Regions from separate parts of the Herminiimonas aquatilis genome, predicted to be linked through region 2. Evidence: riboswitches for the same ligand, from Rfam matches in the RefSeq annotation. Region 2 holds a riboswitch; the other holds the start of a gene.
The links. A riboswitch is a leader RNA that binds a small molecule or an ion and turns the genes downstream of it on or off. The one in region 2 is predicted to bind manganese.

Region 1 (4,861 bases), on a different contig from region 2:
ATTGAATGCACGGCCGGCCGAGATGCTGGATACCTGGCTGACCAAGATGCAGGCTGATCTGGCTGCATACAAGACGGAAAATCCGGATGCGATTATCGGTCCGATAGCCGTCAATCAAATCGTCCATCAATCGAATGATCGCCTCGCCCATGATGTCGCGGTGTGCGTCAAACATCGGATACCCATCATCATTTCATCGCTGCGTGCACCGCCTGCGGAAATGATGGATGCGATACACAGTTACGGCGGCATTGTCTTGCATGATGTGATCTCGATACGTCATGCACAAAAAGCGCTGGAAGCGGGCGTCGATGGCTTGATCCTGGTGGCGGCCGGGGCCGGTGGTCACGCCGGTTTGCTGTCACCATTTGCGCTGGTTGGCGAAGTAAGAAAATTCTTCAACGGGCCGATCGCCTTGTCGGGTGCGATTGCAACGGGCGATGCAGTGCTGGCGGCGCAAGCAATGGGCGCAGACTTTGCGTACATAGGTTCGCGCTGGCTGGCGAGCAAGGAATCGAATGTCGATGATGCGTATCGTCAGGCCATCGTGACGTCCACTGCTGCGGACGTGATCTACAGTAATTTGTTTACCGGTGTGCACGGTAACTACCTGAGGCAATCCATCATCAACGCAGGACTGGATCCCGATCACTTGCCACAGGCTGACAAGACCGTGATGAATTTCGGTTCCGGTGGCGGCAGCAAGATCAAGGCCTGGCGCGATATCTGGGGTGCAGGCCAAGGCGTGGGCCTGATGGATGAGGTTGCTGGCGTAGCGGAGATCGTGCAGCGCTTGCGTGCTGAATACGATGCAGCGAAAGCACGTTTGAGCATTTAACGGTGCGATTCCCGTCACGCGGAAATCGCACCTGGTTTTGTATTAAAACTTCACGTTAAAACCCGAAGCTGGCACCGGCACCCATCAGCGTCGCAATCCCCAGGACGACAAAAATGACTGCAGCAATGCGATGCACGATTTTTACCGGCATCCTGTTGGCAATCTTGTCACCGAAGTAAACCGCAGGCGCATTCGCCAGCATCATGCCGAATGTCGTGCCAGCCACCACCCAGAAAAATGAATGGTATTGCGCTGCCAAGGCCACGGTTGCCACTTGCGTCTTGTCGCCCATCTCTGCCAGGAAGAAGGCAATCAAGGTGGTTGTGAAGACGCCGTACTTGGCAAGCTTGGCATCGCCTTCATCGAGCTTGTCGGGTATCAGGATCCAGCCCGCCATCAACAGGAAAGAAACGCCCAGCACCCAACGCAAGGTTTCAGGTCCGAGTACCGTCGTGATCCAGGTGCCGATAGCAGCTGCGAACGCGTGATTGGCAATCGTCGCCACCAGAATGGCGAGCACGATAGGTAAAGGTCGACGGAATTTTGCAGCGAGGAGAAAAGCGAGCAGTTGTGTTTTGTCGCCGATTTCAGCGAGGGCAACAATGCCGGTGGAGACGAAGAATGCTTCCATGTTGGGGATGTACTTTCTCGGGCCGGACGAATAACCAAAGCACAAACAGCGACCCCGGCCCATGCGGTCGTCATTTGAGCTATGGTCTCGCCAAGTCTGTTGACTATCTGCACCATGGCCTGCGGGCCAAGAATGTTGACGCAGATTCCTTTGTTGCCAAAGGCCGGCTACTCCCCAATGTTCGAGGCGAATGATAGCAGAAGCAAATAATTTTGGCTCGCTGCTTTTTCGCGGGAGGGAATTATTGACGCTTGTTTAACTCCAACGTATTGCCACAAAAGCAGCTTGAAATGCACGCAGGATTTACGCAAATTCAAGTTCACACTGTAAAAAATACAAAGAAGTACAAGGAGATTCGATGGCTAGCAAACTGACAGACGCAAAAGTATCCACTATCAAAAAGGGAACGGAGCAAGACAAGCTTGATGAGCGCAATCCTGCTTCCGGCGAGGATGAACAGGCACCGCGTTTGCCGCATGAGCGAGATGAATCCATCGATAGCCAGCAAGACCGGCCGCGCAAGGATATCAAGCAGGCATTTGATGATATCGATGAAGGCCAGATGGATACCGACAGGCGCGGCATGCCTGGCGTGGAAGAAGTCGAGCGTAAAAAACCGGGCAATGTGCAGGAGGATATTCCGGCTTCATCGCGCATGCCGTCCAGCATTCCAAAGAAATAGTCTGGTCCTGGCAAAGCCTTGAGTTGGACGATCGCGCTGGCTCAGGGCCGCTAATTTAGGCGTTGCTCTTAATCCGTGACCTGTACATCGGGTGACGCCGCCGAGCGGCTGCCGGCGACGGCGTGATTGCTGCAGCCGTGATAGGCGAAGGCGACCGAGGTTTTGACCGCCGGCGTGGCGTTAACGCCAGCCGCGTGAAACAGCCAGCTGTGAAAAAACACCACGTCGCCTTGCTGCAGTTCGACCGCTTTCCCTTGTGCGAAGATCGCCTGATTGGCCGGATGCTCGGGCCGCAAAAAATCCAGCTCGTCGAGTTGCTCGCGTGCGATGTGCAGACGATGCGAACCAGGGATGAACTTCAAGCCGCCGTTGTCCGGCGTTTCGTCACCCAGCGCCAGCCATACGCAAATCAAGTCCGGTTGCGTGAACGACCAGTAACGAATGTCGCGGTGCCAGCCGGTAGCGGTGCCGTATTGCGGATGCTTGGTCATCACACAGTTGTGGTGCGCCAGCGTCAGGCACACCGGCTCGTCGAATAACTGTCGCAACCTGGCAACCACGCGTACATCTTCCGCCCAATCGTGGAAACACGCATCACGATCATACGCACCGCGCAGACGGCGCACGGTTCTGCCGCCTTCTGCTTCCAGCGATGCGGGCGCGCCGGCATACCCCAGTTCCGCCTCGTATTCCAGCGGTGGCAGGGCAGCCCGCAACTGTTCTGCCGCAACGGCGAGCATGCGTTCGCAAGCTGCCGGCTCCAGCATGGCGCGGAAAACCAGATAGCCATCGGTCTTGAATTGCTCAATCTGTTCGCTGGTAAGCCCGGTATCCATAGCCGTCGTTTGTTTCGTGCTCATGTTGAATGCGGGGGCGGATTGATAGGGTTGGGAAGAATAGTGTAGCGCCAGTTCAACTTGCATGTTGAACTGGCGCTCATCGGTTATTGCGCGGCAGGCGTTGCCGGCGAACTGGAAGCGACGACGCGGTTACGCCCTTCGTTTTTTGCCTGATACAGCGCTTTATCGGCGCGACCAAAAAAGCTTAGCCATGTTTCGCGATACGCATATTCAACCACACCCAGGCTGGTCGTCATGCATAGTTCGCTCGCACCCAGTTCGAAGTCGTGACTGGCGATCATGACGCGTATTTTTTCGGCCAGTGCAGCAGCTTTCTCCAGCGGGCAATCTTTCAGCAAGACCAGAAATTCTTCGCCGCCCCAGCGGGTGACGATATCGCTTTCGCGGACTGCGCCTTTGGTGATGCTGGCGATGTCTTTCAAAACGCGGTCGCCAGTCAGATGGCCGTGGTTGTCGTTCACCATTTTGAAGAAATCGATATCGAACAGGATGACCGACAGCGGTATGCGGCGGCGTTCGCTATCCAGAATCGCTTGCTGGAACACGATCTCAAACGCCTGGCGATTCAGCAGGCCGGTCAGGGCGTCGGTGCCCGCGATGATTTCCAGCCGGCGTTGATAGCGATTGACGGCGAGCAAGGTCAGCGCGAGGATCAGCAGCGTGACGATGGCGCTGACGATGATATTGATAAAGAACACGCGCTCGATAGGCCGCACGTCATCGGTAATATCCTGTTCTACCAGCAGATACCAATCCAGCTCTGGAATAAATCGCGAGCTCATCAGGATGGTTGCGCCATCGTGCTGGTATTCGAGTTGCGTCGGACGTGTATCGCGATTGAGGATGTCCTTGGCGATCGAGGAAACACCGGGCAGCTTGCTAATCGAGCCGTGAATATTCTTCATCGATTTGCCCGCAATCTTGATTTCACCTTTGTCGTCTGTGAAATAAATATTCCGATGGAAACGCTTCTGGTAACTATCCAGAATGGCAGTCATCGTATCGAGCGTCAGGCCGACGCCGGTCGCGCCGATAAATTTGCCGTCGTAGTCAAATACCCGATGATTGATGAAAATCGTCATCGTGTCGCGATTGGCCATGTCGTTATCGACATTGGTTTCATAATCCGTTTTCATTTCGCGCACGCGATAGAACCATGTGTCGCGCGGTTCATCCTTCTTGACTGCCTTCAGCAAACCGCCTGCATAGTAATAATTTTGGGTGTTTTCGGAAACCAGAAAGCTGGTGATCGTGTTGTACTTCTCCTTGACCTCTTTCAGATAGCGCTTGATCTGCGTGATGTCTGTTTCCCCGGCGATGATCCAATCGCGCAGAAAGGTATCGCTGGCCATCAGTGATGAGATAAAGACCGGGCGCAGAATGTCCTTTTGAATTTCTGAATAAATATTGTCGCTGGTGAGGGGCAAGGCCTGCTCCACCACGTTCTGCCGGATCGCATCACGAGATACGATATAACTGGCAATGATCGTGGTCAGGAAGCCGCCGATCAGCAAAATGCTGATCCATGTGAGTAAGCGATATTTTTCTGAAAAGAGGCGCATGAATTCGTGACGAAGGGAGTGGGGTCGCCGATTGCGATAGTCGGCATTATAAGGGCAGCGTTTCTGCAGTCCGCCCTGGATGCAACAGTACGCCTAGCGTGTAGTCGACGTGTCTGCGGGCAGGCCGCTGGGCTGAAAGACGTGGCCGGCAGCCTGCCACTTATCGACATGCCACTTCCAGTTGATGCGGCCGGTCAGATTACCTTCGTCATCCAGTCCCTCTACCGGACCATGAAACACGGCGAACATCACGGCACCGTTGGGGCTGACCGGTTGGTGCACGGCGCC
Region 2 (4,861 bases):
TCCGGTGTTTTTACCAAACACGCGCAAACCAATTTCGCGCGACTCTGCTGACGCTGTAAACGTCGTGGTCCACGGATCCAATGCTGAACTGTGCAGAGTTGTGCCGGTCGAACTCATCTTAGTGATGCTCTGCTGATGTCGATTGTGCAAAAGAACCGATCGAAGTGGCGCTGGCCCACAATGCGCCGCCGGTCAGGGCACCGTCGTATATCGCGTCCTGGAAAGCGCCGTTGTGCATTGCAACAGAGATCACCAATGTACTTGCGGCAACTGCGGTGGCTTGATATAAGTGGCGCGAAAACCGACGCGAAATTGAATTTTTCATTGTGTTACCCCAAGGAACCTATTTCGATGGAAGAAGTATATAAATCCATCAATTAAAGATAAATACTGATATTTATGAAGAACTATCTATAATTTCTGGACAGTCGATCAGATTTGACGCAAAAACTGATGCTCTGTGAGCATATTTTAAAGAAATGCCATTCTGGAAATGACGCTTTGTCATGCAAACATCATATTTAATAGCGATCACTACGAATTTAAGTTTGTGACTTTATAGCGCTTGTTTTCGTGTGTCAAGAGGTTTAATATCGATCACTATGGAAATAGAAAATAAATCCGAAAAGCCGCGTAAAAAGACTGGCCGGCCGCTCTCTTTCGACCGCGAAGTTGCGCTCGAACGGGCAATGCTGGTGTTTTGGCGCTACGGTTATGAAGCTGCATCGCTGCAGGAATTGACGTCGGCTATGGGTATTACGCCGCCGAGTTTGTATGCCGCTTTTGGCGACAAGGAAAAGCTGTTTCTGGAAGCGGTAGAGCGCTATTCGACCAAGAGTTGCGATGCCTTGCAGTGTCTGTTCAATCAGGCACCGACAGCACGCGATGCCATTGAGCGCCTGCTGCAAAGCAGCGCCGTTGATAACACCTGCCCTAGTCATCCGCCCGGCTGCCTGGTAGTAACGGCTGCGACTAATTGCTCTGCATCGTCAGAGCATGTGCAAAGCGCCATGACCGAGCGTCGCGACAATGTCGAAAACTTAATCGTGAGCAGAATAGAAAAAGGAATTACCGACGGTGAGCTGGCACCGGATACCGATGCCGCTGCGCTTGCGAGTTTTTATACAACGGTGATACAAGGCATGTCGACGCAAGCCAGGGATAGTGGCGGCGATCGTGACAAGTTATTGTCGATTGCCGCGACCGCGATGCGCGCGTGGCCGATTTACAAGCAAGCGACCAACTGACAGGCAACGGAAAAGTCTCGAACAGCTGTCGACAGAAGTGAGTAGCAAGTCAGTAAAGCAACACAATCCTTACTTCTCAAAAAAGGCTCGATATTACTATCGAGCCTTTTTCATTCCCGCCTCATATCTTGGGAACAGCCATCCCTTTTTGCACTGCAGGGCGTTCACCTACCGTTTGCAACCAGCGATGCACGGCTGGTTTGGTGGCCAGACTCTCAGCCAATACATCTTTCAAATGCGTCGTCGCCGCCACTGTCCACGGGTAGCACGCAATATCCGCAATCGTATAGTCATCTCCGGCCAGATAGGTATGGGTGGCAAGTCGCTCGTCCATCACCGTCAACAAACGATCCGACTCTGTGACGAAACGATCGATTGCGAGCGGCGATTTATCTTTGGAGCGCACTCCGAAAAATCCGAGCTGCCCCAGCATCGGTCCCAGCCCGGCAATCTGCCAATGCAACCACTCCAGTGTTTTATAGCGCGCGGCCGGAGGCTGGCAGGAAGCGGTCGTGCTTTTCTGCCAGATACGTCAGGATCGCCCCGCTCTCGAAAATCGGCAGCGGTCCTCCCTCCGCATCTTCATCGACGATAGCTGGAATTTTGCTGTTTGGCGAAACTGCCAGGAAGGAAGGCGCGAACTGCTCGTCGTTGCCGAGATCGATCAAACGCACCTGATAAGGCACGCCGAGTTCTTCCAGCATGATGGCCGGCTTGCGCCCATTCGGCGTGGTCCACGTATAAAGAGTAATCATGCGATTTCCTGTTGGGTAAAATGAGATTGCACTTGATATCTACGTTAAAAAAGACGTCCTGATGCCGTGCACAAGTTCCATCCGGTGCAGCGAGAACAGAGATAAATAAACTAGAATCACAACAACTTTAATCGATATCGGGATGACCGGATGGATCGCTTTGACACAATGCTGGCCTTTACGCGCGTGGTTGAATTAATGAGCTTCACCAAGGCGGCAGTTTCACTAAACCTGCCGAAGGCGACTGTGTCTGCGCAAGTGATCGCATTGGAAAAACGCTTGCGCGTCAAATTATTGAATCGCACCACGCGTCATGTCAGCGTGACACCGGAAGGTGCCGGATATTACGAACGTGCGATACGTTTGTTAAGTGAGCTGGAGGAAACCGAAGCAGCCGTCAGTCATGCCGCCATGTCGCCCAAAGGTAGATTGCGTGTCGACGTTCCCGGCGCAGTCGGACGCCGCATCATTGCACCGGCCCTGGCGGACTTCTTCAATCGCTATCCTGAAATTGACCTCGAAATGGGTTGTTCCGACCGGCCAGTCGATCTGGTGCATGAAGGGATCGATTGCGTGATTCGCGGCGGCGATATCAATGACGAATCACTGGTGGCCAGACGCCTGGGCGACTTCCGCATGATCACGTATGCAGCACCCTCCTACCTGGACAAACATGGTGCGCCCAAGAATCTGGAAGAACTGGAACGCCATCAGGTCGTCAGTTTTTTCTCATCTAAAACCGGCAAGATCTATCCGTTTATTTATGAGCAGGAAGGTACCCAGACGCCGATACTAGGCCGACCGCGCGTCGCCATCAATGACTTCGACATCTGCGCTGTCGCCGCATGCTCCGGCATAGGGTTGATCCAGCTACCGGCGTTTATCGCCAACGAGTACACCACATCAGGTCAGTTGGTACCCGTGCTGGACGGATATGTGTCCGAAGTCGTTCCCGTATGGATGCTGTATCCGCCCAATCGACATCTGTCGGCAAAGGTGCGGGCCTTTGCAGAATGGACAGCGGAACTCTTTGCCAAAGCCGAATTCGGCACCGAGAATTCGGCTTGACGCGCATCCCATTTCTGCACCTGACAAATCGCATCCATGGCGATACATCTCTACCAATAAAACACCCATCCTGCGAATGCATCAAACCGCCGTATCGGCTGCTTTAATGAAGGACCCACATCAGGCATTCCCTTCGCTTCAAAACGGGCATATCCTGCCACATATTTGCAGATCAAATTCAAAGAGCATGAAACTGCTTTACTATCGTGCCTCTGTCATTGGGGAGTAGCTACCGTTTCTATAACGGGCTTGCGTCAACATTCTTGGGACAAAATCCCATGGTGCAAGCAGCAGCCGAGATTGACTGATTTCGGCCTGATCGGCGAGACCTTTGGCCACAACCTGTTCTGCAAGCGGCTTAATTCTTCGGACCTAAATGGTCCAGCCCTAGGGGGTCACTCCAATTCCGGGTCAGTATTCGACGCAGTTCAACATCCATTCAAGCCAGAGACGGTGTGGCGCAGGAGTCTTGAAAGGAGTATCAAAAATCGCATTAGAGGCCTGGCCTCATAAATAGGCGAATAGATTCGCTCACGGTTGAAAACTGATAGCGACGGCACCTTCCTTAAGTTAGTACGCAACTCCGTTTGTTACATACAGGAATATGTGAATTCGATTTATGTGTATTTATCGCTGCGACTTAACTCGTTACGATTCATTACTGAATGAGCGAATGTTTCGCACATAATCAATAAGGAACACAAATGAAAAAAACTCTTATTACTGCTTTGCTGGCAGCTAGCGCGAGTCTCGCGAATGCAGGAACCGTATTGGTGGTGCTATCAGACTCAGATCACCTCAATTTACGTGCAGGGAAAACTATGACGACTGGTTTCTTTCTAAACGAACTGATGCAGCCAGTAGAAGTATTTTTGAAAGCCGGCCATAACGTTGTGTTTGCGACCCCAACTGGAAAGGCTCCTTCAGTAGATCAAAAGTCGGATGACGTGAATTTCTTTGGTGGCGATGAACAAGCTCGTAAAGAAAGTCGCGCATTGTTGACGACACTTAAACTCACTTCGAAAACCGGCTCGCCAGTAATTAGTCTTAAGCAGGTTAAAAAGATCGGCTATGAGAAATTTGATGCAGTGTTTGTTCCTGGTGGACACGCACCAATGCAGGATTTGTTGAAAGATCGTGAACTTGGTCAGCTCTTGAATAACTTCCATGCCAATAACAAAGTAACTGGTACTACGTGTCACGGGACCATTGCATTGCTCTCTACGATCTCAGATGCTAGTTCATATGTGAAGTCGCTTGAAGAAGGAAAGCGTAACGCGCCATCGTCAAATTGGATTTATAAAGACTACAAGATGACAGCATTCACCAACGAAGAAGAAGAGCAATCCAAAGGCTTTCTTAACGGCGGCCAAATGAAACTGTTTCCTCAAGATGGCCTGACTTCGGCTGGTGCGAAGTTTAGCGAAGCCAAAGCATGGAGCGAAAACGTTGTGGAAGATCGTGAACTGATAAGTGGACAGAATCCGCAATCGGCTAAAGCGGTCGCAACAGCGATGTTAAAGAAATTTCAGTAACTATAGCCTTGCTTGACGCGGCGGTTAAATCAGTACTTTGTGTTGATTTAACCGCCGTTTTTATATCTGGAGGAAACTTACACGTCACGGAATAGGAAGTCTTCAACGGGGGTTGATGAGTCTTCGTTTTATTTACTCGGTAGTCGCTGGGTCCAATTGGCATTAGTGCTATTGGTATTTGTTAGCGTTCTAATCGCTGCTATTAAGGTCAGGCCACGGAAAAGACGTGTGGTCTGACTCGGAGTTCAACTCCGGC

Region 1: another riboswitch for manganese. It lies ahead of ACFQO0_RS07235 (TMEM165/GDT1 family protein); the one in region 2 lies ahead of ACFQO0_RS16545 (type 1 glutamine amidotransferase domain-containing protein).

Annotation. Positions count from the first base shown of each region.
Region 1 is NZ_JBHTCC010000001.1:1,571,012-1,575,872, forward strand. Features, by position in the region: gene ACFQO0_RS07230 (NAD(P)H-dependent flavin oxidoreductase) at 1-838, shown strand, start outside; gene ACFQO0_RS07235 (TMEM165/GDT1 family protein) at 894-1,469, opposite strand; yybP-ykoY riboswitch at 1,487-1,657, opposite strand; gene ACFQO0_RS07240 (hypothetical protein) at 1,828-2,151, shown strand; gene ACFQO0_RS07245 (phytanoyl-CoA dioxygenase family protein) at 2,220-2,987, opposite strand; gene ACFQO0_RS07250 (sensor domain-containing diguanylate cyclase) at 3,095-4,573, opposite strand; gene ACFQO0_RS07255 (2,4'-dihydroxyacetophenone dioxygenase family protein) at 4,667-4,861, opposite strand, start outside.
Region 2 is NZ_JBHTCC010000005.1:146,168-151,028, forward strand. Features, by position in the region: gene ACFQO0_RS16515 (alpha/beta hydrolase) at 1-117, opposite strand, end outside; gene ACFQO0_RS16520 (hypothetical protein) at 119-325, opposite strand; gene ACFQO0_RS16525 (TetR/AcrR family transcriptional regulator) at 603-1,247, shown strand; gene ACFQO0_RS16530 (glutathione binding-like protein) at 1,369-1,710, opposite strand; gene ACFQO0_RS16535 (glutathione S-transferase N-terminal domain-containing protein) at 1,724-2,002, opposite strand; gene ACFQO0_RS16540 (LysR family transcriptional regulator) at 2,153-3,070, shown strand; yybP-ykoY riboswitch at 3,279-3,430, shown strand; gene ACFQO0_RS16545 (type 1 glutamine amidotransferase domain-containing protein) at 3,775-4,605, shown strand.